Regions from separate parts of the Marinomonas algicola genome, predicted to be linked through region 4. Evidence: predicted binding sites of a transcription regulator. Region 4 holds the regulator's gene; each other region holds the start of a gene.
What was found. Region 4 encodes LexA, which represses DNA repair genes until DNA is damaged. Its sites were predicted from a motif close to TACTGTNTANNTANACAGTA; they were not measured.
Positions count from the first base shown of each region.

Region 1: IEZ33_RS03645 (YebG family protein) is a predicted target of LexA. The motif match lies at 3,281-3,300, and genes of this name have one in related genera.
Region 2: umuD (translesion error-prone DNA polymerase V autoproteolytic subunit) is a predicted target of LexA. The motif match lies at 5,873-5,892, and genes of this name have one in related genera.
Region 3: recN (DNA repair protein RecN) is a predicted target of LexA. The motif match lies at 5,779-5,798, and genes of this name have one in related genera.

Region 1 is NZ_CP061941.1:823,718-831,545, forward strand. It holds gene IEZ33_RS03625 (putative bifunctional diguanylate cyclase/phosphodiesterase) at 1-674, opposite strand, end outside; gene IEZ33_RS03630 (YgaP family membrane protein) at 718-942, opposite strand; gene IEZ33_RS03635 (DMT family transporter) at 1,068-1,955, opposite strand; gene IEZ33_RS03640 (cytochrome b/b6 domain-containing protein) at 2,122-2,808, shown strand; gene IEZ33_RS03645 (YebG family protein) at 2,844-3,260, opposite strand; gene IEZ33_RS03650 (mechanosensitive ion channel family protein) at 3,406-4,290, shown strand; gene IEZ33_RS03655 (DUF1439 domain-containing protein) at 4,343-4,921, shown strand; gene IEZ33_RS03660 (hypothetical protein) at 5,022-5,615, opposite strand; gene IEZ33_RS20815 (methyl-accepting chemotaxis protein) at 5,797-7,086, opposite strand; gene IEZ33_RS03670 (FKBP-type peptidyl-prolyl cis-trans isomerase) at 7,329-7,808, shown strand.
Region 2 is NZ_CP061941.1:2,329,922-2,337,749, reverse strand. It holds gene IEZ33_RS10650 (hypothetical protein) at 1-592, opposite strand, end outside; gene IEZ33_RS10645 (Arm DNA-binding domain-containing protein) at 585-1,790, opposite strand; gene IEZ33_RS10640 (hypothetical protein) at 1,793-2,008, opposite strand; gene IEZ33_RS10635 (helix-turn-helix domain-containing protein) at 2,141-2,371, shown strand; gene IEZ33_RS10630 (ROK family transcriptional regulator) at 2,723-3,859, opposite strand; gene IEZ33_RS10625 (YbiU family protein) at 3,970-5,241, shown strand; gene IEZ33_RS10620 (hypothetical protein) at 5,264-5,593, opposite strand; gene umuD (translesion error-prone DNA polymerase V autoproteolytic subunit) at 5,905-6,351, shown strand; gene umuC (translesion error-prone DNA polymerase V subunit UmuC) at 6,351-7,622, shown strand; gene IEZ33_RS10605 (hypothetical protein) at 7,692-7,828, shown strand, end outside.
Region 3 is NZ_CP061941.1:3,959,785-3,967,612, forward strand. It holds gene dgcA (N-acetyl-D-Glu racemase DgcA) at 80-1,066, opposite strand; gene dgcN (N-acetyltransferase DgcN) at 1,066-2,079, opposite strand; gene IEZ33_RS18115 (ABC transporter permease) at 2,169-2,888, opposite strand; gene IEZ33_RS18120 (ABC transporter permease) at 2,914-3,642, opposite strand; gene IEZ33_RS18125 (transporter substrate-binding domain-containing protein) at 3,715-4,491, opposite strand; gene IEZ33_RS18130 (LysR family transcriptional regulator) at 4,610-5,605, shown strand; gene recN (DNA repair protein RecN) at 5,856-7,526, shown strand; gene fur (ferric iron uptake transcriptional regulator) at 7,600-7,828, opposite strand, start outside.
Region 4 is NZ_CP061941.1:2,019,029-2,026,856, reverse strand. It holds gene IEZ33_RS09195 (NAD(P)H-dependent glycerol-3-phosphate dehydrogenase) at 1-1,029, opposite strand, end outside; gene IEZ33_RS09200 (DUF4389 domain-containing protein) at 1-5, opposite strand, end outside; gene IEZ33_RS09190 (protein adenylyltransferase SelO) at 1,066-2,499, opposite strand; gene IEZ33_RS09185 (DEAD/DEAH box helicase) at 2,559-3,866, opposite strand; gene dinG (ATP-dependent DNA helicase DinG) at 3,988-6,117, opposite strand; gene lexA (transcriptional repressor LexA) at 6,186-6,806, shown strand; gene IEZ33_RS09170 (hypothetical protein) at 6,876-7,160, opposite strand; gene IEZ33_RS09165 (DUF6586 family protein) at 7,163-7,630, opposite strand; gene topA (type I DNA topoisomerase) at 7,627-7,828, opposite strand, start outside.

The sequences.
Region 1 (7,828 bases), 1.2 Mb from region 4:
AGGTACAGCCTATTTGGTAGGCCAGTTAAGGTATCGTGCGTCGCGATATGAGTAAGAGCATCATTTTTTGACTGTACCTTTTTATTCATCCAAGTCGCTAAAAATAAAGCCAGCCACACAGCAATCCAAAAAGTGATAAAAGAGGTAATAATTAAACGTTGTGTTATGTAGTCTAGCGCTAAAGAGAGAGAGCGGGCCTGCTTGATAAAGAGAATGTCATGGCCATGCTTTGTGGTTAAACGAACCCAAGCATAACGGTCATTGTTTATATCAAAAATGCCATGATCATTCTTCTCCATAGCTTTTTTCATTATGTCAGTGGCTTGATGAAAAATGTCTTCGGGTAGGTTGGATGTTGAAAAAATTATGGATGAGTTAAATAATATAAACCCATAGGTTGTGGTTTCTTTTGATGGAGTGGGTAAGTAGTTTTTATTCAGAATTGTTCGTATCCTGAATTTCGCTTCTCCTAAGGCGTGTGTGTTGAGAACATATTCTAAATGCGTGCCTTCTGTTCTTATGGAATCAAATTCCGTTGTTTCACCAATATCAACAGCTATTTTATAAACAACTGTTATGTATATTATGGATACGGCGATAGCAACGCCTAGGCAAACAAGAATCAATCTGAGTTTAAAATAAGGATCTTTTTTAAGAGCCGTTATGGATTGCATTAAGCGTCCTTTTTCGACCTATCGATAAGGTTAATTATGGAAATTAATCTTTTTCTTTATAAGTACTTAGGTTTACTAAATGATAAACAGGGCACCATGAGGAAATAAAGGAGATTAGGTTCAAGACACCAAAGACGAAGAGTAACCCTCGAATTAATGAATCTCCGATAAACTCACCATAAAAAAACGTAAAAAGACAAACGGATAGGCCTATGAATCCACGAACCACTCGATCAATTGAATTTAAATTTCTAGATGGAAACGGCATAGTATGAACCTCATAGAGAACGTGAAAAATAGTTTTAATACACGGATATTATAGTTTATTTTAAGATTGAGGGTCGGTTTTGGATAGGAAAAAAAGGCTTACTTTGTAGCTTATTGTAATGGTCATTAAAAATAGCTTGATAAGGCGACAATCATAACGCTGGATAATATAAATCCTCCGCCGACCCATTCTCTAAAGCTGATTTGTTCAGAGAAGCGATATTTTGAATAGTAGAGTGTGCCTATTACTTCAATTTGCCCTAACGTTTTGACTAAAGCCGGGTTTGCCAATGCAAATGCCGTAAACCAACCGATCGATCCTATGGCGCTAAAAAAACCGACTTTAGTGCTTACGTTTAGATTTTTAGTGAATGGGCTAAAGAGTTTTTTTTCAATATAAGACTGAATAGACCACAGTAAAATAGATTGAATCGCTAAAACTAAAATAAGAGTTAAAGCGGCTCTCGTTGCTAAATGCCCATCTAATTGATGGCTGGCGAAAGTAACCGACAGCGACGTTATTGCAAAACACAGCCCACTGGCTAACCCAAGTAATGCGCCTTTTTGAAAAAATCCAGCAAGACTGATTGAGGTTTTTAGGCTTAATATGACAATGCCAATGACGCCTAAAACGATTCCGACCCAAGCGGAAAAAGATAACGCAGACGCAAAGATGAATAAGCCTAATAGCGCCGTCATTATAGCTTCTGTTTTAGCAAACAAGGTGCCACTCGTATAGCTTTGAGTCTTAAAAAGAGTCAGCATTAAATAGGTTGCTGCAACTTGGGCTATCGCACCAATAAGCGCTGAAAAATAAAATGATAGGGTTGGGGGAAGCGTAATTTCGCCTAAAATTACCCAACAAAAAACACCATAAAGAAACACAAAAGGAAGGCCAAACAGTGATCGTGCTAGCGTTGCATGTAATGTTCCAGACTCTTTAGAGAGAGAGTTCTGATGCGCTGTTCTCATGGATTGAAACCAAGCCGCCATTAACGTTGAGAGAATCCACATAGTAGGAGAGCCTTTTTGAATGTGTATTGAGTTCGTATATGGTTATTATTTTGTAAGCATGGGGTTATATTATTCGGAAGTAAAAGGAATAAAAATTATGTTTTGGATTACTATTTGGAATCTGAAACAATAAGGTGATTTACTGTCGCCCTCTTATAGATTGTGAATGAATACAAACACGGAGAAAGTAATGAAAAGTGAGTTGGTTTGGGATTGGCCGATTAGGGTGTTCCATTGGATAATGGTCATTGTGTTTTCGGCATTAGTAATAACAGGCAAATCTGAAGGAGACTATTTAGAGTTACATGTAGATCTTGGTTATGTACTTTCTGGCGTGCTGGTAGCTCGTATTCTATATGGTTTTTTAGGATCTCATTATGGCCGCTTCTACCAAGCATGTTCCAGTATAAAAAACGTGTTTCATTATACCTCTTCCATGTTTAACAAAAAGACAGTTCCTGAAGTGGGGCATAATCCATTAGGTTGGTTAATGGTAATGGCTTTGATTTTGTTACTCGTACTGCAAGTGGTGAGTGGCCTGTTTTCAACAGATGATATTTTTTGGTATGGCCCGTTTTATGATTATGCGACTGACGAATGGCTCTCTATTTTTTCTTATGTACACCATTATTTACCGAATGCCTTAATTGGACTTTCGGTATTGCATATAGGTGCGGTCATCGTTCATGAAGTTTGTTTTAAAGAAAGGTTAGTAAAAGCCATGATTTTCGGAAAAAAGCAGGTGTTAAAAACGGATGCTTTGCCTACAGTTAAGACTCCTAGAGTAGGAGTAACAATCAGTTTGGGTGTCAGCTTATGCTGGTTGCTTTGGTTATTCAGTTTACCAAGTTAACCAGCATAATGTGTGTTGCAGGTATAGAGCAAATGTTAGGCCGCTTCATCGCTATCATTTAATTCGATAATACCTTCATCGAGGTCACGGTCCATATCGATCATATCATCGGTATTGAGCATGGCCTCTTCATCGGTTTCGATAACAATGTCTTTCAAATTCTTTGTTTCGTTTAAGGCATTGGCTTTTGGCTTATCCTTACTTATTTTCTTAGGCGCTGGCTTTTTTTTGGCTCCTAATGCAATGAGTAAGCTGTCTTTATTTTCAGCTAAATGCATAGACAGCTTTTCGAGCATCTGGACATTATCAATTATCTGACTTTCTTCTAATAGCTGGTAGAGTTCATCAGACACATCCAGCAGTTTGTCATAAGCGTCTGCTTCTGCTTTTGAAGAAAAAGTCATTTTCTCTACCCCATTGCGTTCAACAACATATTTTGTAATAACAGGCATGATCCACCCCTAATAAATTATACTGTATAAATATACAGCTTTATTTCTTTTCTTGTCCAGTTTTTTATAATACTTTGCTGATTTGAATTGTTGATTAGCCTAATGGTTGTTAAAGTGACTCGCTTGAAAATAGGATATAGGTAATATGGTTTTTGATTTAAATCAGATTGATCTCACTTTTTTTAAAGAGCATTCACAAGTTGTATTAACGCTTATTTGGGTTGTTCTTTCATTGGCTATTCGCTCTTATGTAAAGCGTGCAGTTCGTGATGCAAAAAAATTAGAGCACGATTCAAAACGTCAGAAAATTAATACCATTGATAATATTTTTAATATGGTATTAGTTGTTGGATTGATTTTCATTTGGCTTTCAGAGCTGCAAAACTTAGCCTTGTCTATTGCTGCTTTTATGGTGGCTTTGGTCATAGCGACAAAAGAGTTTATTCAATGCATTGTAGGAGCTTTTTATAAAGCCAGTACACGTCCTTTTCGAGTGGGCGACTGGGTAAAAATAGGCCATTTTGAAGGTGAGGTGACAGACAGCGATTGGCTAACAACCACTCTTTTTGAAGTCGATATGTCAGGAGGTAGTTACCAATATACGGGTCGGACTTCTGTAATACCGAATGGTTTACTTATGACTCATACCGTGCAAAATTTAAACTATACTCGGCGTTACGTGACTCATGTGTTTTCAATTACGCGCCAATCTGACGAGGTCAATTTATTTAAGGCGAAAGGTCAAATACTAAAACGCATTAAAGAGTACAGCGAACATTTTAAAGAGGTTGCAATACGTTATAACAGTTTAATTGAAAAACGTTTAGATATTACAATCTCAGGTCCTGAGCCAAGTGTCCGAATTACAACAACAGCCGAAGGCTACAATGTGTTTACCGTGTCCTTATTTTGCCCAACAGAAGAAGCGCTAGAAATAGAGCAGAAAGTGACAGAAGATTTTATGATGTATTGGTTTCAAGAGGCACGTGGACAGCAAGGTGTTTCAGAACCCCAATCAATAGAATCGTAGTGAGCAGAGTCCGAATAAAACCGATTGTGGTGGCTTATTTTGAGAGAAAAGTATGAAGAAAATCTACTGTTTATTTGTGATCGTATTAGCGGTGCTTTTAAGTGGATGTAATAGCTACCGTTTAAGTGAAGTCAAACTAAATGACGAGATAGCTCAGCGTATAAAGGATGAGCCTAAACAGAGTATTCTCGTTGCCATGGGCGAGCAAACAGTCACCCTTGATATGGTTATCGTAGGCGCGACGGTGGATCTGACAGCGCAAGAGGGCGGGATTGCAAAAATTCGTTTGTCGACAGATATGACGGGTACATTAACCATGTTAGGAAGAGACATTTCCATAAACACCGATTTGACGCCCTTCATTCAAGCGGGCGTGAGAATTGACGAGGGAAAAATTTATTTGGTCAATCCTAAGGTATTAGAGATTGCGGTTAATGGCTCAAGCTTTAATGATCAGTTATTGCGTTCCGCTTTAGGGCCCTTACATGATGATTTTGAAGTGGCATTATCCGGTTATTTTTCTGAAAACCCCGTTTACGTGATGAACCATTCGGCTTTAGAGGAATCGGCGGCTTTAGTCGTAAAAAAAATCACTATTAATGAAGATGAGATAGTGATGTCTATGTTCTGAGATCGAGAACAGAGGTTGATCACAAATTAAGTATCAAAGAGTAAAACGCCGTTATCTAGGCTTAGATAACGGCGTTTATTTATGTTTGGAAGAGAACTGTCTACGGTGTTTGAAGTGCATGGATTGCTTTAAATTTGGCAATCAAAGCAACAGGTTTTTTCTTCTTGTTGTCGCTGTTAAGTGCGTAAACGACAGTTTCACCTTTTGGTCCTGAACCAATGTCTGTGTAACGTAAAGGTACTTCGCCGACTAAGCGTGCTTGAGTCATTTCTTCCAAAGAGGAAAAGACGTAAATGCGGCCTTCTTCGGTGTACATTTCACCGTAAAATTCACTGGCTCCTTTCAGCTTTCCATCGTACATGTCGATAGACGCAATGCCGGATGTTTTCTTTTTATCTTCATTGGTTAAGCCAAATACAATGGTTTCGCCTTTTGGACCTTCTCCGATACGTACTTTACGATAAGAGGTTTCACCAAGAGCCAGAAAGTCTTGATAAACAGCAAAGTTATCGAAAATATAGAGGCGACCATCATGATGAGCCTCAAATAAAACTGTATTTTTTAATTCTTGTTTTACCGTCTCTGTTACTTGAGCTTTTGCCTGATTGACTTCGTTGTTCACATTAGTATTGCAAGCCGTTAATAAGACGGCCGCTGAAAGAGTGAAAGCGAGAGTGGCGCGTTGTTTTTTCATAAGAGAGTCTCCTTTAATAGTGCGTAAGACTCTATAAGCGGCTGGTTACCATTTTATTACAATTTAAACCCATGTTTAAAAATAGCGTTATAATTGGAGGTAACTTGTGTGGAAAGGGGATTGATGAGTTTGGAAGTGATTAACAATAAAACCACTTCCTAATCAAGGTGTGACTTCTGGACTAGAGCAGGTCGGATACCGATTTAGAGACGTCTTCGGCTCCTTTACGTATTTCATCAATGATGCCGAACGCTTCATTTACCAACTCTGTGCTTTGATCTGACTGGTTTTTTACCTGCACCATACTTTCTTTTGCTTCACGAGTTAATAGACTATTCTGTTTGACCATATTCTCTATTTCCACTGTTGAAGTACTTGTCCTAGCGGCTAAAGACCTTACTTCATCGGCAACAACAGCAAAGCCTCGACCTTGTTCTCCTGCACGTGCCGCTTCTATAGCGGCATTTAATGCAAGTAAATTAGTTTGATCTGCGATACTGCTAATGGTGGTAACTATTTTTGAAATTTCATCAGACTGTTCGTTTAATTTATCAATTAAAATCGATGAGTTATCGATATCGGTTGAAATTTTCGTGGCGATATCGACGGTTTTTTGTAAAACAAGTGAACCTTTTTCTGAAACTTGAGCCGTTTCTACTGACGTAGAATGAGCGATTTCAGTAACATGTCGAGTGGCGAGCTCTTTATTTACTCTTTCAGTGACGTCGCTGGCAAACTTAATGATTTTGATGACATTATTTTTATTATCAAGGATTGGGTTATAGGTGGCTTCTAGCCATAATGTATTACCGTTTTTGTCCTTGCGTTTGAATTGACCGGATCTGAAAGCGCCTTTTGCTAAGTCTTGCCAAAAGGTTGGGTTTTCGTCATAGAAATCTTGGTAGCAAAACAGTTTATGATGTTTGCCTATTATATCGCTCAATGAATAGCCAATAGTGGCGGTAAAGTTCTCATTGGCATGAAGTATGTCGCCTTCTGGCGTAAATTCAATAACCGCTAAAGATCGGTCAATTGCATTTAAAACAGATTGCTGATTATCTAGATCCGTTTTTGTTTTCGTGACATCGCTGGCTATCTTAAATACGCGAGTGACTTTACCTTCTGCTTCGACAGGGAAGTAAGTGGCTTCTAGCCAGATGGGATTGCCTGCTTTCGTATATTGTTTAAAAGTACCTGATACTTTTTTGCCTTGATTCAGCTCATGCCAAAATGCGTTATATTCGGAATTCTGTGTGTGCTCTTTACTGCAAAAAATTCTATGATGCTGTCCCTGTATGTCTGTTAATGTGTAGCCTATCGCTTCTAGAAAAAGTGCGCTTGCATCGATTACCTTACCATCAGGTGAAAATGAAATTGTCATCATGTTTTTTTGAATAGAATCGATTAAGGCTGTATTTTCTGTAAGATTACTCTCCACAGCGTTAGCCTTCTTTGTTTTGCTGAAAAACATAAAGTACCTCTTTTCAGTATCTGTATTGATGCGATATACAATGTCTTATAAAGCATTATTATAGAAAAGCGTGAAAAAAGTAAGGGATATGGTGTGTTTCTTTGTAAGTGATTTCCTACAAAATTTGCTTTGGAAGGCGTAAGTTCATGATATTTGCTTTTTTACTAAGAAAAATAACAGACATTTTCTGTTTAAAAAAACATAATATCACTACAACATACATTCATAAAATAAGGTATTAAATGTCTATTTCAAAAAATAAAGTGGTGCAGTTCCACTACACATTGCGTAGCGAAGGCGAATTGATTGAAACATCGGCGGGTAAAGACCCTGCGGCTTTTTTGTTTGGTCATGGAAGTGTTATTCCTGGTTTAGAAAAAGCGATGGAAGGCAAAACAACTGGGGACGAGTTTGACGTTGATGTTGACGCAGTTGATGCGTATGGTGAACGTTTTGATGACCGTCAACAGCAGGTGCCAGTAAAACACTTACAAGGTGCTAAGCGTTGGAAACCAGGCATGGTTGCCATGGTGCAAACGGATAAAGGCGCGCGCCAAGTAACGGTTGTAAAGGTTGGTCTAAAACATGCGACAGTAGATTTAAACCATCCACTATCAGGCAAAGCTTTAAGTTTTTCGATTCAAATCGTTGACGTTCGTGATGCCACAGAAGAAGAAATTTCTCATGGCCATGCTCACGGCGTTGGTGGACATAACCATTGATCAATTGATCGCTTTTATAC
Region 2 (7,828 bases), 310 kb from region 4:
TATTGCTCAATTGATTTAATAGCTTCCCAGTCGTACTTATGTCATCACTTTGTTTTTCAACTTGGTGTATCAGTTCAACGACTAGTTGATTGTCGTTTAATTGAGCAAGCTGGCTGCATAGGTTCTGTAGTTCATAGATCGACAGTTGATGGTTGAAGCTTGTCAGTATGCTAATACACAATGACTGTTCAGATTTTGATTGAAAAAACAAAATCCGGTGTTTTAAAGTTAGTAAACAGGCTTCTCGGCTTATCTGTTGTACAGCATTCTTTCCTTGAATAACTGGTTTTATTAAAAGCCCAGTAACAGGCTCGTACCATGCCAAGTAAAAGAACTGACCATTCCGATAGCGCTTTATGGCTGCTTCGAGTTGCACATAGTCACCCACGAAGTGGTTAATAGCTAAAAAGTTACTTCCGAGTAATCGAAGTTCGAGAGAGTTTTGGTTTTGAACATCTTTAATCGTTGCAATGCGTACTGGCCATCCTGTGTCTGTGATCTTTACTTTCACGGATTCTAATAGATAGCAGCCTTTAAAGCGTTTGCAGGTTGTCGCCTCTGACAAATTTGGCTGAGCATCTAAGCTATGCATATTTCACCTCTAACTTATTTTGTAATAGTTTTTCGATTGCTGAGCCATCCATTCTTGTTAGGTTAGGGACGTAGCGAGAATATACTCGAAAAAGCATCGAAGTATTGGCATGGCCCATTTGGCGAGCAATCCATTCAGGTGATTCGCCAGCAGCCAGCCACAAAGTTGCCGCTGTGTGCCGGGTTTGATAAGGGCGTCGTTTTTCCAATCTTAGGCGTTTGAGAAGGGGATACCAGATACGCTGAGTCACATTGTTATGTTTAATTGCATCACCATGGCGGTTGCAAAATACGAATTTTCCAAAATGTTCTGAGTGCTTTTTCTGACGCATCAAAGCGTTATAAACTGGCGTACTCATATGAATATCACGAACAGAGGACTCTGTTTTGGTTATGTCTTCCTCACCTGCAACTATTGTCTCTCGAATTTTGATTACCTTATGATCAAAATCTACATACTTCCATTTCAGCCCATCAATTTCCCCAGTGCGCATACCTGTAAAAAATCGGATTAGGAAGTAATCACGGTAATCTATACGCATGGTATCGAGGATCAAATTTACTTCTTCGATGGTAAAGGGATTTGCATCTGTTTTTGGGCTTTTAAGTGGTTTGATACGAATGTATGGCGTGGTAAAGTTATATTCATCGGCGGCGTCCTCAAATATGCGCTTTAGAGGATTAATAATCTTATTAATGCGTGTGTTGGCTAGGCTTTCTTTTCCATTTCGACCCGGAACTTTGGCGAGTGAGGTTCGAAATTTAAGAATGTCGTTTCGAGTGATGTCGTCGACTTTCATTTTTCCAAAGAAAGGCAAATAGTGCTTAGTAACAATACTTTCAATATTAACTATGTGAGAGCGACGCCAAGCAACCTTATTTCGATCAATCCATCCTTCAATGAACTCTTCAAAAATTGTAACCTCTACCTGGTTTTGCTGGTGTTTCCAGTCTTCAGGCTGGTGGGTTTTTAATTCTAAATCATCAAAATTGTTAGCGGATTTACTATCTGGGAAATGAGCGCTGTAACGAAAGGTTCCAGCTATAATCTCAGACTCAATCTGAACTAATGTGCGTTCGAGCTTCTTACGGTTTGCGAGGGTGGGTTTCAGGGTAGTTTGTTCTCGACAACGTTTCCCCATGTAACGAAAGTCGAGATAAAGGGTGTTGGTTTCTTTACGAATATTGATACTAGCCATAATTATGCCTCCTCTGTATAAGCCATAGCTAAGTTGTCATCTTGAACCAGCATGTCTTCTTCAATTGCTTCCCAAATGAATAGAATTTTTCTTCTATTGAACGGGCGAATATAGTGGCGCCCTTCTAATAGGCATGAGTCCAATAGCTCATTTCGAATAGTGCGAGCTGTGTAATGTATTCTCTCTGATAACTGTTCTGTGCTAAGGTATGTGTTCATGTCATTGTCCTTTTATTTAGTGATTCAACTATATTGTTAAATATGTTTAACAATATACACATACTAAAATGTAGGTTGATGTCTGTCAATGTCTTTTTGTTAAATATATTTAACGTTTGAGTGGTGGTGGGTTTGCTTAGGTTTAAAATTAAAGACTTAATTTCTAAAAAGTCGTTTGACGAAGATAGAAGAATTACAATTGGAGAAGTTGCTGAAGAGACTGGAGTGAGTAGGGTCACTCTCTCTAAAATGGCAAATCAGAAAGGCTATAATACAGTTACCGATAATTTGGATAAGCTTTGTATTTATTTCGAGTGTGATATTTCAAGTTTGGTTGAATTTATTCAGATAGAGCATGAATAGTTATATAAGATGTAAACACGTTCTTCTCATGAGAAAATTCACTTTTAATCTTCGGGGTTGACCATGCCGCATCTGAGAATAAATAAGCAGCCAATCCGAATACCTAAAAGCTTGGGATAATGCGAACAAGTCATTTCAATAAGAGATCACTTGATTTATCTAATTGAAAATACAAGAAATTTTATATCCACAACTGTTGAATAGCTGACTTATTCGCACCTTCCCTAAGCTAAATACAATAGTTTAGTATGTCGCAGGATGGGGTAGTCTACTAGCTCGTTGACCTTCATAAGCTGAAAGCCGTTGGCTCCCTATTTATTCAAGAAAAACGGCTTTTGCAACAAATTAAAATCAGTCTAGTTTGGTCACAGTGTCGTGTTCATAGAGTCGATAAAAACCCAGTTGGGCAATGTTATTGCCTCCATCAATTAATCCAAGCGAAAGCAAAGCCAGTTGATGTGCGCCTATTGCTGCTCCCGCTAACGACGCGTTATCCGGAGCCTGACTTAATTGAATGTTTATGTTTGGTAGAGCCTTGTTAAGTTGTGCGACAATGGCAAAATAACTTGTAGGATCAGCGGCAATTGGCCCACCTAATATCAACGTTTCGGGGTGTGTTATTTGGCACGTTAAACGAATTGCCTCATTTATTTCTTCAACCAGTTGCCTGTCTAAATTTCCCGATTTTAATAGGGCGTTATTGATTGTCATCCCCTGATAGCGGCTTTCCAATAAATGCTTACCGCTTTTTAGCGTTACATAGCCAATTTCTCCTGCCATGCCGTTGTCTCCTCGAATTAGAGTGCGCTCAAAAAACAGTCCGCAGCCAATGCCTCGTCCAAGAAATACGTAGATGAAGTTGTCCAATTGGGTCATCTCTCGTTCAGACAGAGTTGCCCAATTTACATCGTTGTCGATTACAACCGAACAATGAAATGCATTTTCAAGTTGCTGGATAAAATTGATGTCTTGGGCAACTGGAAACGGAGAGTTGGGCATTTTCACGACACTGCCATCTTTTGGATGAATAGGGTCGGCAACAGATAGGCCAATAGATAATAAAGGCGGTGTTGTATTTGTTATTACTCCTTTGATGGCGGACAGTAAATCCCTTGTATATTCGGCTGAAGTTCGTCCTTCAGAGTAGGTTAAGTGGCGTGACTGACATTCATTTCCTTGCAAGTCGGACAGTGTCAATTGTATGGAAACATCGTCGAGCACAATGGCGAGTGATGCACCACGTTGTTTGTTTATTTCGTACAACACCGATGGTCTTTTGGATGACTTGGTGTCCTTTTTGTGGCATTCGACAATCACTTGGCGTGCCAGAAGCCGTTGTGCTGACTCTGAAATGGTGGGCTTAGATATTCCTGTTTGACTAGCAATTGCGGCTCTGGACAGTACGCCTTGATGGCGAAGACAGTCAATAAAGGCGCGGTCGGTATTTATCGCTAAACTGCTAGGTTTATGTGCAATTGTCTTTGGCAATGAGGTTGTCCTTGATGTTGATAAAAAGATTTTACTTTACTTGAAGGTTACTCAAGGTTAATCTGATTTAACAAGTTAGGAAACTTTACTTATTTATTCTGAGGTTTGTCATGACAACAATAAAAAAGCTCCCATATTCCTCGCATAGCGTATTACCAAGTGATGTGCAGCAGTCCATACGAGAAATGAAAGTCAAATGGCGAGAGTCAATCGGAGATGTGCCTGCGTTGATGGCGAAAATTATGGCGGACTTAGAAAATGAGATTGAAGACATCGAACGCAGTCAGGCTCAAGGAAAGAGTGTTTGGCCAGAAATAACCTACGAACAAATTCATCGGCAAACGGTGCCAGAGTCAATAACAGCGTTGATCAAAAAACGGGGATGCGCTGTTATTCGAGGGCATTTTTCACCTGAACAAGCTAAGCAGTGGGACGAGGCTTTGGTGGAGTACGTAGAGATAAATGATTTCGACAACCAATATCGTGGCCCAGGCGATGATTTTTTTGGAACATTGAGTGCGTCGAGACCAGAGATTTTTCCCATTTATTGGTCACCTTCGCAAATGGAGGCTCGACAAAGTCCTCGCATGCATGAAGTGCAATGCTTTTTGAATGGCTTTTGGAAAGTTGAATCCGAAGGGCGGCGATGGTTCGATCCAGCGGTGAGCTATATTTACCCTGACCGTGTACGTCGCCGTTCACCGGGGACAACGTCAAATGGTCTTGGGCCTCATACCGATTCTGGAGCATTGGAACGTTGGTTATTGCCCGCTTATCAGCGGGTATTTCGTCACATTCTGGCTGGTCAATACGAATTGTATGACCCTTGGGATGCAGCGTATCGTCCTGATGTTAACGAGTACGAAGGGGGGACAACTAAGTGTTCTGCGTTCCGCACCTTTCAAGGTTGGACAGCATTGTGTGACATAAAACATGATCAAGGAGTTTTGTTTACCATTCCATTGCCTGCCGCGATGGCGTATTTACTGATACGCCCTTTGCTGGATGACGTAGCAGAAGATGAATTATGTGGTGTTTCGTCACATCGAGTTCTCCCTATTGATGAAAAATGGCACAGTTTACTGCTGCGCGCTAAAGCGTTAATTCCGGATCTGACAGCGGGAGATTCAGTGTGGTGGCATTGTGACTTGATTCATGGTGTTGCCCCTGTCAAGGATCAACAAAATTGGGGGAATGTTATGTACATACCTGCAGCACCAGGTTGCGAAAAAAATCGTCGCTACGCTCAGCAGTGTGCGGAAAATTTTAAACAAGGGTATTCACCGGATGATTTTCCAGAAGAACATTACGAGGCGAATTGGCAAGGTCGTTTTCATTGGGGGGAGTTGAGTGAGTTCGGTAAAGAGGGTTTTGGGTATTAAATGAAAGCAGAGGTATGAATATTTATGATGTTATATCTTCCAGTAGCTTTAGTAGTTGTTTGCCTTTTGTTGTCAGTTTTATTCGTCGGTTGCGGCCTGTGTCTGCATACTCTACTAATCCTAGGCCATCATTAGAGCGATATTTACTACCTGAAGAAAGCTTTCGAAATTGTCCTAAAGCAAATTTATATTCAGCTGAGGTTGCATCGTCAGTAGAGGCTAGGTCGAGAACGGAAAGAGCCGCTTCTTTTTCCTTGGCTATTACTAGAAAGAAAATTATCTGATTTATACTAGTAATACCGAATTCTTGGGCTATATGCAGAGCTTTTATGAGTTCCTGGTGTTCATTCATTTCTATCTAGGCTCTTTCGCTTTATGAGTATTTGGATTGTCGATTGTAATAGTTTCCATTACAAAGGTTATTTCGTAAACCTATCAATTGAGCTTAACAAATATTCAAGTTATTCAACCGGCTAATATCAGCATAATCAATAGCCCTGATGGACTGCCTGCCCCTAACTCTGGGATATCCTGGCAGTTTGCCTAGAGCTGTTTCCCTAATTTTTCTCTTAGAGTTTGGGATTTATCTTTTTGCGAGAATTAACTTGGCTATTCGTACTCTCTAAACGTATACTGTATATATATACAGTATTTTGGTGAATTATGCGTGTAACATATTTAGGTGTATCTGAATCGTCGGAGTTTATCGCAGCAAATAGTCTGCGAATTCCGCTTTATGTTGATTCTGTGTCAGCTGGGTTTCCTTCTCCGGCGCAAGATTTTGTTGAGCGAACGCTGGACCTTAATGACTTTTGTGTCTCTCACCCTGCATCCACGTTCTATGTTCGTGCACAAGGTGACTCCATGATTGAAGCTGGTATCTTATCGGGTGATGTTCTGCTGGTAGATAAGTCATTAACCGCTCGTCATGGTGATATCGTAATTGCCTGTATTCATGGAGAAATGACAGTAAAGACCTTGGAGTTACAGCCGAATGTACTTCTTCGTCCTAGAAATCAGGCTTATAAAGCCATTGTGATAACAGAAGAGTCAGAGTTCGAGGTTTTTGGTGTAGTAACCAGTGTGATTCGTAAGTATGAGCGTGGCTGATGCAAACAGTTTTTGCTTTGGTGGATTGCAATAACTTCTATGCGAGTTGCGAGAAACTGTTCAGACCAGATTTAAAACATACGCCTGTTGTTGTGTTGTCGAATAACGACGGTTGCGTGGTGGCGCGTTCAAAGGAGGCAAAGGTGCTGGGACTGAAAATGGGCGTGCCGATGTTTCAAGTTAAAGATGAGATAAGGCAGCACGGTATTGTGTGTTTTTCGTCGAATTATGTTTTGTATGCGGATTTGTCGAATCGGGTGATGACGATACTAGAAGAAGAGGCGCCACGGGTTGAGGTGTATTCCATTGATGAAGCGTTTATGGATTTAACCGGCGTTGATCATGTAACGGATCTGCTGGCGTTTGGTAAAAAGGTGAAAGCGAAGGTCGATCAATGGACAGGTATTACGGTCGGTATTGGTATTGCACCAACTAAGACTTTGGCTAAGTTGGCCAACCATGCGGCGAAGAAGTATCCGGCAACCGGTTCGGTGGTGGATTTGATGGAACCTGATAGACAAAAGCGCTTGTTGTCTTTGGTGGAAGTGGGCGATGTGTGGGGAGTTGGTCGTCGAACTATGGCAAAGCTAAAGGCGAGGGGGATCCATACGGCGTTGGATCTTGCTAACGCGGATGCAAAGGCGATGCGGAGCGAGTTTTCTGTGGTGTTGGAGCGAACGATTCGTGAGTTAAATGGTGTGTCTTGTTTAGACCTGGAGTGCGTACGACCAACAAAGCAGCAGATTATTTGTAGTCGATCGTTTGGGCATAAGGTGACAGAAAAACAAGAACTAAGAGAAGCAATTGCTAAATACACAACCCGCGCGGCCGAGAAATTACGAGGGGAGAAACGCCTTTGCAGAGTCGTGAGTGTGTTTATACGTACCAGTCCACATGTTAAAAACGAACCTTTCTATTCAAAAACTTTATCAGTCGAACTGCCAAACCCAACGGACGACACTCGAGATTTATTGGAAGTCACCAACGTGATATTTAGAGGTATTTGGCGTGCTGGTTATCGATATATGAAAGCCGGTGTCATGTTGGCTGATTTCTACGAACATGGAGTATTTCAGCAAGACTTATTCCGAGTCGAAAATAATAAGGTTAATTCAAAAGCCTTAATGGCTGTAGTGGATCACATCAACCAAAGCGGCCTCGGCAATATCTTTTTCGCCTCGCAAGGTGTATCTCCGCAATGGTCCATGAAACGAGAACATCTATCGCCAGCTTATACGACGAAGTGGGGAGAGTTACCAAAGGTTTTTTGATTCAAGGTGTAGAAAATAGAAATCATCGATTAATTAAAAATTCAAACGACAGTGACTGAGAGGTGCTTCATGAACGATGAAGGTATCAAAGAAAATGCCAGTAATTTGCCAGCAGACAAGATAATAGCAGCGGTTGTATTGTGGCTAGATGAGCAATGTCCACAGGAGCGTTGGGACTTATCAGATGAACAGATGTGCGTTCTTCT
Region 3 (7,828 bases), 1.9 Mb from region 4:
CTCTGTAGAAAAACGAACGCAGAGCCATCTCTTATCCAATAAAGTTTTGCGCTGCGTTCGACCCTCTCATTACTCTATTCTACTCACCCCAGACACTGGGGTTGGGATGCACAAGACTCCCTTCATAATGCATTCTTGCTTGTCTATCTTTAGAGAGTAATAATGGACCATCAATATCAACCCAACGCGCTTTCTGAGACAACAATAAAGCGGGCGCCATGGCCAATGACGTGCCAAGCATGCAGCCCACCATAATCTCAAAGCCTTGATTTTCAGCCTCATCAAGCAACGCCAACGCTTCGGTCATACCTCCAGTCTTATCCAATTTGATATTAACGCCTTGATAGCGCCCTTTTAACGCCTCTAGCGAAGAACAGTCAAGACACGACTCATCAGCCACGATTGGTATTTCTGGATGTAACCCCTCCAATAAATGCTCTTCTTCAGGACACAAGGGCTGTTCTATCATTTCAACACCCAGTTTGACCAGCTCAGGTAAGTAAGACGTTAATTGTGAGAAACTCCAGCCAGTATTAGCATCAATTACCAAACGCGTGTCAGGAGCCGCCTCTCGGACGGCCTTGACTTTATCTAAATCGCCTTGACGGCCTAATTTCAATTTTAGAATTGGCCGGTGTTTTTGCCTCTCAGCCGCTTTTGCCATATTCTCCGCTGTATCTAACGACAAAGTGTATACAGTAACAACAGGGTGAGGAGGTCCACTAAAACCGGCCAGTTGCCAGGCAGGCAAACTAGCCTGCTTGGCTTCTAACTCGAATAAGGCGCAGTCGACTGCATTTCTGGCGGCTCCAGAAGGTAAATGCGAACGAAGATCTAAACGATTAAGTCCAGATTCAATGTGTGTTTTAACGCTTTCTATCATCTTTACAACATTTGGATAGGCTGGTTCAAAGACATCCATACGCTCGCATTCTCCGCGACCTATCAAGCCATTTTGCTCAATTTCGACAACAACGACTTCGCCGTTTAGCTGTGGCGCCATACGAGAAATGATAAAAGGCTCATGCAGTGGCCATTTTTCCACATATATATTCATTTTACGCATTATAGAGTCTCCAATTTATTTACGATTGAAGAAACGCCCGTGCGCACAGGATCTACAACGGGCACACCAAATTGAACTTCTAATCGAGCCATTTCACGTAGAGCGTCAGCTTCTGACAAATTCATTGTATTTAAAGCAATCCCGCCAAGAGAAATACTTGGGTTGGTTAAAGCGCCCATAGCTAAATTTGTAGCAATTACCGTTTCTAGGTCAGGTACTAAATAACCGTCCATAGAATCCATTTGATCACGTCCCGCTTCATGACAAACAATCAGCACGTCCGCTTGAGCACCATGCAACAATCCCAAACTCACGCCAGCGTAGGCCGGATGAAATAATGAGCCTTGGCCTTCAATAATATCCCAATGATCTGTGGTGTTATCAGGAGAAAGCGCTTCAACCATGCCAGCAATAAAATCAGACACAACCGCATCCACTGGCACACCGTTCCCTTCGATCAAAATGCCGGTTTGACCTGTGGCTCGAAAGGACACATTTAGGCCTCTTCGTTCCATTTCTTTATGAATGGCGAGAGTTGTGAACATTTTACCAACACAACAATCTGTCCCAACACTAAGCAATCGTTTGCCTTTTCTCGGCAGGCCAGTACCACATACCATTTCCCCTTTTGGTATTCTCACATCAAACAAGCTTTGCCCTGTTCGTTCGGCGGCCGCAACCAGCTCGGGAATATCACACAATCGCATATGCAAACCACTGGCAATATCTAATCCCGCTTCCATGGCTTCCGTAAGCAAACCTATCCATTCTGCTGGCAAGGTCCCTCCAATTGGGGCCAGACCAATGACAAAAGTTTTTGCGCCGGCATCAGCCGCCTGCTGAATAGAGAGGTCGGGCAAACCTAAATCGGCCTTTGCCCCTGGTAACTTAAGCTGAGCTACGCACTTTTCAGGGCGCCAATGAGCAATGCCTTTCGCCACTTTTGCCATTAATAGATCATTAGCATCACCTAAGAAAACCAAATATGGCGCTTTTAATATCAAGGTGTTCATGATTGCCTTCCTTTTTAGGTCAAACGATCTCCCAGAAGCGAAAATCGCCCTGTTAATAATCGTTATTGGGTTAATAAATTTGAATTAGCTCAGCGCACTCTTTTCAAAGTGGCTTTAGCTTTACTTTGTGAGTAAGTTAGATGTCGTTTAAAATGCTGCTCCAGTTGTCTCCACAAGAGAACAAAGCAGGTTGTAAGCAACAAATACAAGCAGGCCGCTGTAAAGTAGGTTGAAATATCAAATGTTTGCGAAAAGACTCGACGAGTTTGCCCCATCAAATCCATAACAGTAATCACGCTTGCAACCGCCCCACCCTTTAACATCAAAATGAATTCGTTACCTAACGCTGGAAACGCGATGCGGTAAGCCAGTGGCAAAATAATGTGTCTATACAATAAGGAGGCAGGCATCCCCATCGCGCGTCCCGCTTCGATAGCACCTTGGTTTACTGACTGTAAAGCACCTCTTAGAATTTCTGTTTGGTAAGCTAAGGAGTTCAAAGTAAACGTAAGTAAGGCGCAATTTACTGGATCTCTGAAGAAACCCCACAAGCCTGCATCCATTAACAAAGGCCGAAATTCTCCTGACCCGTAATACACTAAGAAGAGTTGAGCAATCAGTGGTGTACCACGAAAAAAAGAGATATACACTTGTATCGGAATTCTCAGATAGCGGCTAGGGTTGGTTCTCAATATCGCCATAGGCAAAGCAAAAATAGCGGCAATTAACACCGCAATAAAAGTGATTTTTAATGTTAACAGTGCCCCATCAACGAAAACAGGTGCATAGTTTTGAATAATATTAAGCACAATATTCTCCTAAGCCGTCGTGTTATTAATGACGAGGTTGCATGCCCCGATTGGCCCTAATCTCAAGCTGAGCCAATACCCGCTCAAACAAAATACAAATCAGCCAATAAAGCGCGCACACAGTGAGGTAAAACAAAAATGGTTTTTTTGTCGCACCAACAGCAATATTGGTCATTCTCATCAAATCATCTAGCGCAATAACAGACACTAACGCTGTATCCTTGACTAAATTAATCCAAAGGTTTCCAAGTCCAGGCAGAGCCAAACGAATAATTTGTGGCCGCTCGATTAACCAGAAAATTTGCACCCTCCCCATAGCAAGAGACTGACCGGCTTCTCGTTGTCCTTTATCAATAGACTGCCACGCCCCACGCAACACTTCTGCAGCATAACCACTAAACACCAAACTCAGAGCGATCACGCCAGCAAGAAAAGGACTGAAGTCAAAATAGCCATTATTGGGGCTGAACCAGGCGAGCAGTTGATTTATGAATAAGCCAACACCGTGATAAATCATAAACAGCGTTAACAGCTCAGGCAGCCCTCGAATAACCGTTGTAAACAGAAGTGCTATACTTCTTGTTAAACGTGATTGACTCATCGACATTGCCGACACACTGCCCCCCAAAAGCAAACCAAAGGGGAGAGCAGAACAAGCCAACAATAACGTAATCAGTAGACCTTTGAGCAGTTCATCACCCCACCCTTGATCACCAAAACTAAGAAGTGCTAATGCTTCAGAGAACCCTGTCATGTTTTAAGCCACCCTTCAAAAAAAACCATAGAAAGACGCGCGACAATAAACGCATTCGTATAACCTAAAGATTTATTCCAACGTCAGCAGGTTAAGAGTGAAATATTTTTTATTAATTTTTTGATAGGTGCCGTTCGCAATAATCGCCGCTAAGGCAAGGTTCACGTCTTTCAATAATGCCTTATCGCCCTTCCTCATCGCCATACCAACACCGTCACCAACGTAAGCAGGGTCCGTGATCATTTCGCCAACCCGTTCGCAACAAGCACCATCGACAGAGTTCAACCAATCCGTCATAGGCATAATATCGCCCGCTTGAGCATCAATGCGTCCGCTCACCAAATCCAAATTAACAGCGTCTTGTGTTGGGTATAAACGCACATCAGATTCAGGATAATTTGCGAGTAGGTACTCAGCTTGAGTAGTAGAACCTTGAGCCCCAATAATTTTTCCCTTCATGGCATCAGGTGACACATCAGTCAGTGCAACGTATTTATCCGCCACAAACGTCATCGCAGAAGCTTGATAAGGCTGACTGAATGCAACCTGCTCTTTACGCGCCTCTGTAATAAACATTGACGCTAATACAAGATCGTACTTGTTTGCTAAAAGAGCCGGAATGATACCGTCCCAATCTTGAGCAACAAACTTACACTCACGCTTCATTTCCAGACAAATCGCTTTACCAATATCAATGTCAAATCCAGCCAATTGGCCATCCGCTGTATAATAATTAAATGGGGGGTAAGCCCCTTCTGTTCCGATTCGTAAAGTATCGCTAGCCACAACGGACATCGCCGTTAACGAAAGACAAGAGAGAACGGCACTGGTCAAAAAAACATTTTTCATACTGAGTTCCTTACTTCTACAACAAGAATGATCCGCATAGCCCTTTATAAGAGAAAGGATGCGAGGAGTCGTTTCGAGTATCGTCAAAATCCCCACACTATAAAAATGATAAATAAATATGCTATACATAGCCTACCGCTATGCTTATTTACATTTATGGAATTTAACCATGCTGTCAGCCAAAGATAGATTGCTTCGAAACTTAGATTGGAACCTCCTCTACACTTTTTTAGTTATAGTCAATGAAGGTGGCATCAGTGCGGCCGCCAGGAAGCTTTCGTTAAGTCAACCTAGTGTCAGTAATGCATTAAAAAGATTAGAAGAACACTTCGATAAGCCATTGATATTACGTAAAAAAGGCTTTTTCTCATTAACACTCCAAGGTATGAGGGTGTATGAATATGCGTCTGCGGCAAGCCGAGTTATCGGCAATATGGCCGATCAATTTGTAGAGCAAAAAGACACAGTTCAAGGTGAAATAACCATTGAAATCGCCAGCCACTTACAATGCCCTGCCTTCGATAAAACCTTAGCCAAGTATCATGCTCTCTATCCGAACGTCATTTTCAATATCAATACACACCCAAGCGCCGATATTGTGAGTCATGTTCTCGAAGGTGCTCTACACATTGGCTTAAGCAATAAAAAAATGGCTAAAACAGGACTTCGCTTTGATTTTATTGGGTATGAAAAAATGGGCTTTTACTGCGGTAAAGATCATCCTTGCTTCGGTAAACCGGATCTATCTATAGACGACCTTAAAGGTGGAGCTTATATCTCATTTGAAAGCGATCAACCAGGAGAGGGATTAGATGCGATTGCCCAGTTTCGGGATGAGCATCAATTCTGGGGGAAATTGGTCGCTGTATCTTCCAATGTTGAGGAAATTCGTCGCTTAATTCTTGCTGGTATTGGCTTTGGAGCCTTGACCATAGACAGCGCCACACCCTATGTCGGTCAAGGATTATTATGGCCCTTGCCCCCCTATAATGACTTTCCGGTCACAGAGATTTACCTTGTTAGTCCGGAAACAGTTAGTCTGAAAGAGATAGAAACAAACTTTATTAAATTACTAAAAAAACAAGTGAGAGAAGAAATATCACTCAATCAATAAGCAAATAGCAAATAGCAAATAGCATTGCATAATTTAATGACTAAAAGCGCATGAGTTTTAACGTATTGGCTTTAAATTACCCATCATAAAACCGTATCACGTCAAAAAAAAGCGGTTTAATCTGACCAAATAAATTTATTTTCACTTTAAACACTTGTCAAAAAACAACCAACTACTGTATAAATAACCATGTAATTTGAAATATAATGAAATCAGAATTAGTCTCACCTTTTTCATGGAGCAAAACACCATGCTGACAAGTATTGCTATTGCCAATTTTGCCATTGTTGAATCCCTAGAACTTGAATTGCGTAAAGGAATGACCGTTATATCCGGTGAAACAGGTGCGGGCAAGTCGATAATGGTGGATGCTTTATCTTTATGTCTCGGCGCCAGAACAGACAGTGGCGTCGTCAGACATGGTGAAAAAAAAGCCGAAATCAGTGCCACATTTGATGTAAGCAATAATATCAATGCAACTAAATGGCTACACGATCGAGATTTAGAGTCTGATCAATATTGTATTTTGCGAAGAATCATTACAAAAGAAGGCAAGTCAAAAGCCTATATCAATAATCGCCCTTGCGCATTAGCCGATTTAAAAACCATTGGCGCCTATTTAATTGATATTCATGGACAGCATGAACACCAGTCTTTGTTGAAAAAAAGCGCCCAACGCGTTCAAGTTGACGCTTTCGGCGGCCTAAATTCACTAAGCCATAAAGTAAAAAGCCAATATCAAGATTGGAAAAAAATGCGAGACGAACTAAACGCACGGCTAACTCGCTCTACAGATCAAGAATCCCGCATTCAATTATTAACTTATCAAGTGCAAGAGTTAGAGGTTTTGAATCTCAAAGGCGGTGAATTAAAAGCATTGGAAGAAGAGCAAAAATTTTTGGCAACAATTGCCGATGCGCAACAGAAGGTCTATCAAACCAACTTACTACTTGCTGAAGAAGAGGATAGCAACATTCGCTCCTTGCTCAATCATGCCTTATTAACGGCCTCTAGTATTCAAACGCGCACGCCTCATTTACAAAGCGCTTGCGACTTAATGAATGAAGCCATTATTCAAATTGAAGAAGCGTGCAATAGCCTTTCTCATTATCAAGACACACTTGAGCAGGACCCAGCACGGCTAAATGAAGTAGAACAACGTCTCAGCGATATTTATGACACGGCCAGAAAACACAAAACAACACCGGAAGAATTGGTCTTATTACAGGAAACCCTTACCGCCGATTTAAATGACATCATCGGCAGTAATGAAAATCTAGACGTATTAAAGGAAAAAGAAGAAAAGGCGTATCAGGCCCTGACAGAAATGGCAACGGAGCTTACAGAACAAAGAATGAAAGCTAAGGAAGTTCTAGCGACAAAAGTTGAAGAGCAGATTCATGGGCTAGGCATGCCTTATGCTCAGTTTCAAATTCATTGCCATCCTTTAGACGAAGTCACAGCAAATGGCTTCGAAGAGATTGAATACATGATTGCTTCAAACCCAGGACAACCCGCTCAACCTTTAAGGAAAGTAGCGTCTGGAGGTGAGTTATCTCGGATCAGCTTAGGGATACAAGTCGTCACGGCGAGCACATCAACGATACCAACGCTTATTTTCGATGAGGTTGATGTTGGTATCAGCGGAGGAATTGCAGAAGTTGTAGGGCGCATGTTGCGTTCCGTAGGTACAAAAGGGCAGGTTTTTTGTGTTACCCATTTAGCGCAAGTAGCAGCGCAAGGCCACCAGCACCTGTTAGTACAAAAACAAGTCGAGCAAGACCACACATCGTCTCAAGTCACTACGCTGCATAAAAAGGACCGGACCGTAGAAATTGCTCGTCTGTTAGGAGGATTAGAACTCACTCAACAAACGTTAGCCCATGCAAGAGAAATGCTTGGTAACGTTCACCTTCAATAAACCACATGCATTGTATAAATAAAAAAACCACTTACTAGATCATTCTAGTCAGTGGTTCTAGGTTTGCTCTGCTCTACGATTTTGGCTTAACGTATAAAATCAAATTATGATCTTCGATTTCGTAACCGTGTTCAGCGGCAATTTCTTTTTGACGTTGCTCAATAATAGGATCAAAAAACTCAATCACGGTACCTGTATCTAAACAGATCATATGATCATGATGCTCTTCTTGAGCGATTTCAAATACCGCCGTTCCTGCTTCAAAATGATGGCGCATAACCAAACCAGCACTTTCAAATTGA
Region 4 (7,828 bases):
GACATTAGAACTCTCCTGCTGAGTTACAAATTCGACATCCCATTTCTGATCACCTGTCATAAGCCCACTGATAAGCGAGTCTAATGTGGCTCCAGAAAATAAAAGTTTATATAAACCTTGGGCCAATGGCATATAAAGATTGTGTTTTTGCGCCTCTTCAACAACCATCTTCAAAGTATTAACACCTTCGGCGACTTCGCCAATATCTGTGATCGCCTGATTTAACTCTTTACCTGAACCAATAGCAAAACCTACACGATAATTACGACTTAAAGGAGAAGAACAAGTTGCAATTAAATCCCCCATTCCAGCTAGACCTAAAAACGTCATGGGGTCGGCCCCAAAATGAACCGCAAATCGGCTCATTTCCGCTAGACTTCGTGTCATTATCATAGCCATTGTATTTTCACCAACTTGTAAGGCTTTTGCTAGGCCACACACTATCGCATAAATATTTTTTAGTGCGCCGGCTAACTCCACACCCGTCATATCAGTACTTTCATAAACCCTAAAGGTAGTCGATTTCAGAAGGGCGATCATTTGTTCTCGCACATCAGCGCTGTCACTTGCTACAACACTTCCTGTTAACTGCCCTGCCGCGATCTCTTTGGCTAAGTTCGGTCCACTGAGTACGCCAATTTTCTGAGTAACACCGTTGCGAGCCAAGACATCACTCATTAATTCAAATCGATTTGGGTTGAACCCTTTCGTTGTACTAATTAACGTTTTTTCAGGTGTTAGCCAAGGACAAATTCGTTTCATGACGTCTTCAAATGATTTTGAAGGAATGGATACTAAAATAATATCACTGTCATAAATGGCTTTTTCTAAATTGGTGGTGGCTAAAAGTTCTCTATGAAGAGGGGAATTTGGTAGATAACGACTGTTTAATCCCGTTAAATTGATTTCTTCTACTTGCTGTTCATTGCGCATCCACTGGCTGACTTGATGACCATTGTGAGCCATGATGTTTGCCAATGCGGTACCAAAACTACCACCACCGAGAACACAAACTGATTTGCTCTTCATGTTTGGATATTCCTTAAATTTTCACTAAATAATGCATTACGAAGAACAACTCACTTCCAAATCTTTTGCCCATTCTGGTGGCCTTAATGACAAATCTTCACATTCCACATGTTCACTAAAAGGCGCCTGTAAAACATAAAGCAATCGACGAAATGGTAGGTAATTACCTTGCTCGGCTTCTTGTATCACTTGTTGGGCAAGGTAGTTCCTTAGAATGAATTTGGGGTTGATTTTTAACATTTCAATCTTCGAATCGTTCCAATCTACTGTTTCTTTTTGTCTTTTATCAACATAGAGGTCAAGCCATTTGGACATAGAGACTCTATCAACTACGTCATCCAATATAATAGAGTAATCAGATGGACTTGCCATATTAGAAAGTGCACGAAAGAATAAGGTGTAGTCTAGTGATTCTTTTTTTAATAAGACATAGAGTTTTCTAACAAAATCAACGTCATAACTTTCATCAGATTCATCAACAAGCGTTAAGCCAAGTTTTTTGTAAGTTAACAAGCGGTATTGCCTCATCAACTCAGGTTCATAATGACCAAGAACTTCAATCAACTCATCCTTAGAAAGGTGATGTGAAAACGCTCTCATTAAACAATTCAAATTCCATAAACCCACACTCGGCTGGTTTTCGAGAGTATAGCGACCTTCATGATCTGAATGGTTGGCAATCCACCTCGGGTCATAATTTTCCATAAATCCATATGGCCCATAATCGATTGTTTCCCCTAAAATAGACATATTGTCTGTATTCATAACCCCATGTTGAAAACCAACGGACTGCCAATGGGCAATCATTCGCGCCGTAGATTCAACAATCTCGATAAGCATACATTTGATAGGGTTATCGCCGGCACGGCAATGGGGAAAGTACTGATCGATTGTGTAATCAATCAAGATTTGAAGCGATTCCATTTGCTTACGGTAATAAAAAAACTCAAAGTGACCAAATCTGATGTGTGTTTTTGCTGTGCGTAAAAGCATGGCTCCTGGCTCTGGCCTTTCTCGGTAAACAGCCTGATTACTGTCAAAAAGACAAAGAGATCGGGACGATGGAATGCCTAATGCCGTCATGGCTTCTGCCGCAAGATATTCCCGTATGCAAGAGCGTAAAACAGCTCGACCATCGCCTCGTCTTGAGTAAGGCGTTAAACCGGCCCCTTTTAAGTGTAAATCAACGAGTCCGTTTTCGGTCTCAATTTCACCGAGCAAAATGCCACGACCATCCCCTAATTGTGGCGAGAAGCCACCGAACTGATGACCTGCATAAACCATACTTAAACTAAGTGGATCATGAAATTTCCCACTAAGAAGAGATTTTAATGCTTTATCCTTGATGTCTATGCCAAGCTCATCAGCAAGTTGATGGTTGAATTCAACAAGGCGCTGCTCTAGTAAAGGTTGAACTTGGGTAAAGCTATAAAAAGACTCACCAAGTTGTGAAAAAACATGTTTTATCATGTCAGCCTCCAATCAATGAGTCTTCCTTTATTTTTTTATGAAATAAAGAGAATTTATTGTTATTTAGTTTCTAATTCGATGTACTCACAACGAATTTTTTCACCAACAACTTTTTCAATCTCTGGCACTAAGAACGCATCATCTTCACTGGCAAAACTTACAGAGCGACCAAGCTCTCCTCCGCGTCCAGTACGTCCGATTCGGTGAACGTAATCTTCCGGGTCTTCAGGAAGAGAATAGTTCACTACCAATTCAATATTATCAACATGAATTCCTCGCCCCGCAACATCCGTTGCAACCAACACCTGAATTTTGCCATTTTTAAAACCATTTAGGGTTTTAACCCGCTTATCTTGTGCCACTTCACCAGACAGCATGGCGCAATTAATGTTCACTTCTTTTAGGCGTTCATATAAATCACGTGTTTCATCACGGCGATTGGCAAATATTATGGTTCTTTCACCGGGCTTTTCTAACAACAGCTGGTGAAGCACATCCCATTTTTGGTCCGCCTCAACGGTGTAAATTACCTGATCGATATTTTTATTTGTCGTTTCAAGAGGAACCACAGAAACTTCTTTAGGAACATAAGTCCATTGAGTCGCCAAGGCTTGAATGTCTTTTGGAAAAGTGGCACTAAACAACATGGTTTGGCGCTTTTCTTTGTGCGGTGTCATTCTGATAATGCTTTTTACATCTGGTATAAAGCCCATAGACAACATTCTATCTGCTTCATCAAGCACCAAAGCTTCTACTTTATTCAACATTACTTTTTTACTACGCGCAAAATCGAGTAATCGGCCTGGAGTTGCGACGACTATATCAACACGCTCTGTATCAAGCTGTTGCTTTTGCTTCTCATAACTTAAGCCGCCAACCAGAGAGATAACATTTAAATCAGAGTTTGAGGTCAGCTTTTCCGCATCTTCCGCGATTTGTAAAGCCAACTCGCGCGTTGGTGCAATGATTAAGCCACGAGCGAAACGGTCTCCTCTTTCCTCTTCAACAGGATAATCAAGGAAGTCGGAAATCATCGCAATCAAAAACGCCGCTGTTTTACCCGTTCCAGTTTGTGCTTGTCCGATAATGTCATAACCTTGAAGTGTATGTGGCAACGTGGCCGCTTGGATCTCACTGCAATATTCAAACTTCATTTCAGAGATGGACTTTAGAACTCGATCGGGTAAATTTAAATCGTGAAATCTCAACTTCCCTTCCACTGGCTCAACCTGAAAATCCTCAATAGACCAAGCTTTTGTATTAGTTTGATTTGATTCAGTGGATTTTGTCGGTTTTTTACTTGGTTTTGAATAAGTTCTACGGCTTCTTTTTGGCTTTGATGGGGTATCTACTGTTTGTTTTTCCATTTGGAATCTATTTGCTTCTTTATAAATGATTTGAATAACTTGATTTGGTATAAGTGTACCTAAATGACGTAGATTTAGACACCTTTAACCCACTTTAAACGTAAATTGACAATCCAATTGTTTATTCCACTGACAAGCGATATGGAGGTAAACTATTAATTAATTGTTGCCCGTATCGTTTTGATACCAATCTTCGATCTAGAATACATACTTTACCTTCATCTTTTTCACTACGCAGTAAACGACCCGTTGCTTGCACAAGCCTCAATGAAGCATCAGGTATAGTGATTTCCATAAACGGATTACCGCCTCTTTTTTGAATCCACTCAGCCAATGTGGCGTCAACTGGGTCATCGGGTACTGAAAATGGAATTTTTGCGATAACCACATGGGTCAAATATTTACCTGGCAAATCAACCCCTTCAGCAAAACTCGCTAATCCCATTAACAAACTCCCCTTACCCGCATCAATGCTCTTCTTATGGGATTCAAGAATAATACGCTTTGATTGTTCACCTTGAACCAGCATGATAGCTTGTAATTTCGCTCCAAGACGTAAGGATACTTCCTCCATTTGTTTTCTTGAAGAAAATAGGACCAAGCTAGCACCATCTTGGTTAATACTATCATTTAAATATTCAACAATAGCCGTCGTATGTTGCTCTACTTGTGTTGGCTCACAGGTCATTTTTGGAATTATGAGCTGACCTTTATTAGGAAAATCAAAAGGGCTTAGTACTCTTAAATATTCGCTTTCATAAGGCACACCACTTCTCATATTAAATCGATGAAACGTATTTAATGCCGTTAATGTGGCCGACGTCACTACGGCAGCATAGCATTTTTCCCAAAGCTGTTGTCGTAACGTATGAGCCGCTAAGATGGGAGACCCACCAAGCTCTATATCTTGTTCCATTCCACTGCCTGATAAACTCAACCATCGAGCATTCGGGGGATACGTTAAATCATCCTGAAGGGAAAAAAGCTGCCAAAGCCCTTTTGCTTGTTCTAAACGCGCAAGAACAACACCCAAGATAGATAACCAAGTATCGGCCACTTCTTGAGTCAGACCCATTCCTTCATTTTGCTTTACTTTTTTACACTCGTCCTGAATGCTTTCAATGCTATTAAATAATTTTTGAAAACCAGTTTGAAGACTGTAAGCTAATTGTCTCAATTCTTCAGGTATAACACCAAATTCAAATCGATAAACAGTGTTGTCGCTGTCTAGGTTTTTTTCTGCAATAAATGGCGCAAGTCCTTGTTGGGCGTATTGAATAAAATTAACCAGAGTTTGAATCTGCTGCGGTATTTTCAATAAAATCTGACCCGTTAAGCTGATTTCATCAGTCAATTCTTGTTTAAGATTCACCAAGTTCTTTTCAAGCTGTCTCAGCCACTGAATACTCTGTTGCAAACGCAGCTCATGACGGAAGTGATTTATGGCTTTTTCTGGAAGATGATGGCCTTCATCAAACACATATATAGTCTCACTTGGGTCCGTTAAAATAGCGCCACCTCCCAATGATAAATCGGCTAACACTAAGTCATGGTTAGCGACGATGACATCGGCGGTTTCAATTTCAGCCCTAGCTTTATAAAATGGGCAAGCTGAAAAGTTTGCGCAATTACGATTTGTGCATTGTTGATGATCTGTGGTCACCCTTCTCCAATCCTCATCTCGTAAAATACCCTCCCAATTATCTTTATCACCGTTCCAGTCACCGGATTTAATGTGTTCGTCCATTTCCTGATAGAGAACCGAGTTAACATCACCAGATTGAAGGTGTTGTTCAAATAGACCCGCGAACATGTCATCCATAACTTGGTTTTCGGCATCTAAAAAACTTTCAAGCTGGTTCAAGCACAAGTATCGACCTCTTCCTTTCGCTAAGGTGTAACTAAAGTTGTATTCCGTATGCTTTAACAGGTCTGGCAGCTCTTTATGGAGAATTTGTTCCTGCAGCGCTACGGTCGCTGTAGAAATAATTAATTTTTTCTCATTTGATTTAGCAATAGGAATGGCCGATAAACAGTAAGAAAGGGTTTTACCTGTTCCTGTCCCAGCCTCGACGACAGCGACATGCTTTTCACCCAAGCGCTCACCTTCTGAGCCCTGCATAATGTTGCCCAAAGTACGCGCGATCGTCGCAATCATTTGCTTCTGACCTAAGCGCGGCTTATGACCTTTGGCGGCCAACGATGCCCTGTAGGCAGCATGTATTTTTGACTTTAATTCATCTGATAGCATTATTTAATTGAGAACATCTTTAAAAGCTGTATATAATAACAGTAACTGTACAAACAACCAGATGCCTTATGATTAAATTAACAAAAAGACAATCCGAAGTAATGGACATGATACGCGAATTTATTTCTGTAAATGGCTTTCCGCCAACGCGAGCAGAAATAGCGAGGCATTTGGGATTTAAATCTCCTAATGCCGCCGAGGAGCATCTTAAAGCATTATGCAAAAAAGGTGCTATCGAAATTTTACCTGGTGCGTCTCGAGGATTGCGTTTGATAGAAGAAAGTCCAGAAGCCCCTCCTTCGGAGCTCGGATTACCTATTATAGGTAAAGTGGCCGCTGGCTACCCAATATTAGCTCAAGAGAATGTTTCTTCTTATGTTCAAATCCCTCCTGAGATGTTTTACCCCAAAGCAGATTATTTTTTATCCGTTACAGGGATGAGCATGAAAGACATCGGTATTTTAGATGGTGATTTAATTGCCGTACATAAAACAGAATCTGTGAAAAATGGTCAAGTCGTTGTTGCTAGAATTGATGATGAAGTTACCGTAAAACGCTTCGAGCAAGAGGGAAAAATTGTCCACCTGATCGCAGAAAATGAAGAGTTTAACGACATACATGTTGATTTAGAAAGTACTGAATTTGCTATTGAGGGGATTTCAGTCGGCGTTATCAGGCAAAATATATAAGTTCCATCAAGCTATACGTTTCATTATTGCCCTTCATAAATAGGTATTTGTGAAGGGCAAGCAGGAATACTAATGCAGAGTTGAAGGCACGCTCAAATTCGTCTCAAACTCATCGAGCATATCTTGATCGTCTTCAGGCATGTCACTAAAGTCTTCAGAGTAGACAAAATCAATTCCAGCATGAAACATACATTTTGCAAGGTCGAAATACCGGTTCTGCAAAAAAGCCTTGGTATCATCGGAAATAGTTAACACAGCTAACGGCTCTGAAGTTTCATTTTCCTCTGTATTTACTGGGCGCAATACAATATCACCGTTATCTAATTCAACAATTTCTAAATAAGCTTCATTCATTCTTAATACTCTGCGGACTCTTCTCTATATCTCAATACGAGATCAGATATTGACTTTAAATAGAATGTTATCGAACTTTCTAAGCTTTGACTACTCACTATAACATTACTTGAAACAACGGTTGGCGACTTAGAATGACACTCTAAAGCGACATTATAGTCTTTTTCCATCAAGGTAAGCCAACTAATGGGGTCGGATGATAAAGCATTTAGCTCCTGTAATACAGGAATTGACATACCTTTTTCTTTTGCCGCACCCAAAAGAACACAAAGATCCGCTTCTTTTTTTAACGAATAATTTGCACAAACTTCTTGCAACAAACCGTTTAACGCACTCTTGAGATGAAAAAGAGCAGAGTACTCATACGCTCTTTCCATCCAAAACTCAGCCGCTTCATTTTTCATATTTAAGAAGCGACGTGCAACATCTAACCTTTGATTTGTCACACTCGCTTCACTTGGGTTGCTCATTTCGTTTTTTTACCCTCTTCAATCACCCACTTATTACCCACATAAAACGCTTTCCAACCAGTAGGCTTACCATTCTCTTCTGTCATAACGTATTGTTCTTTTGTTTTACGACTATAACGAATGACCGCTGGGCGGCCTTCTGAGTCGGCAACCGGTGCATCAGAAAAGAAATGATACTTAGAATCAATTTGGTCCATG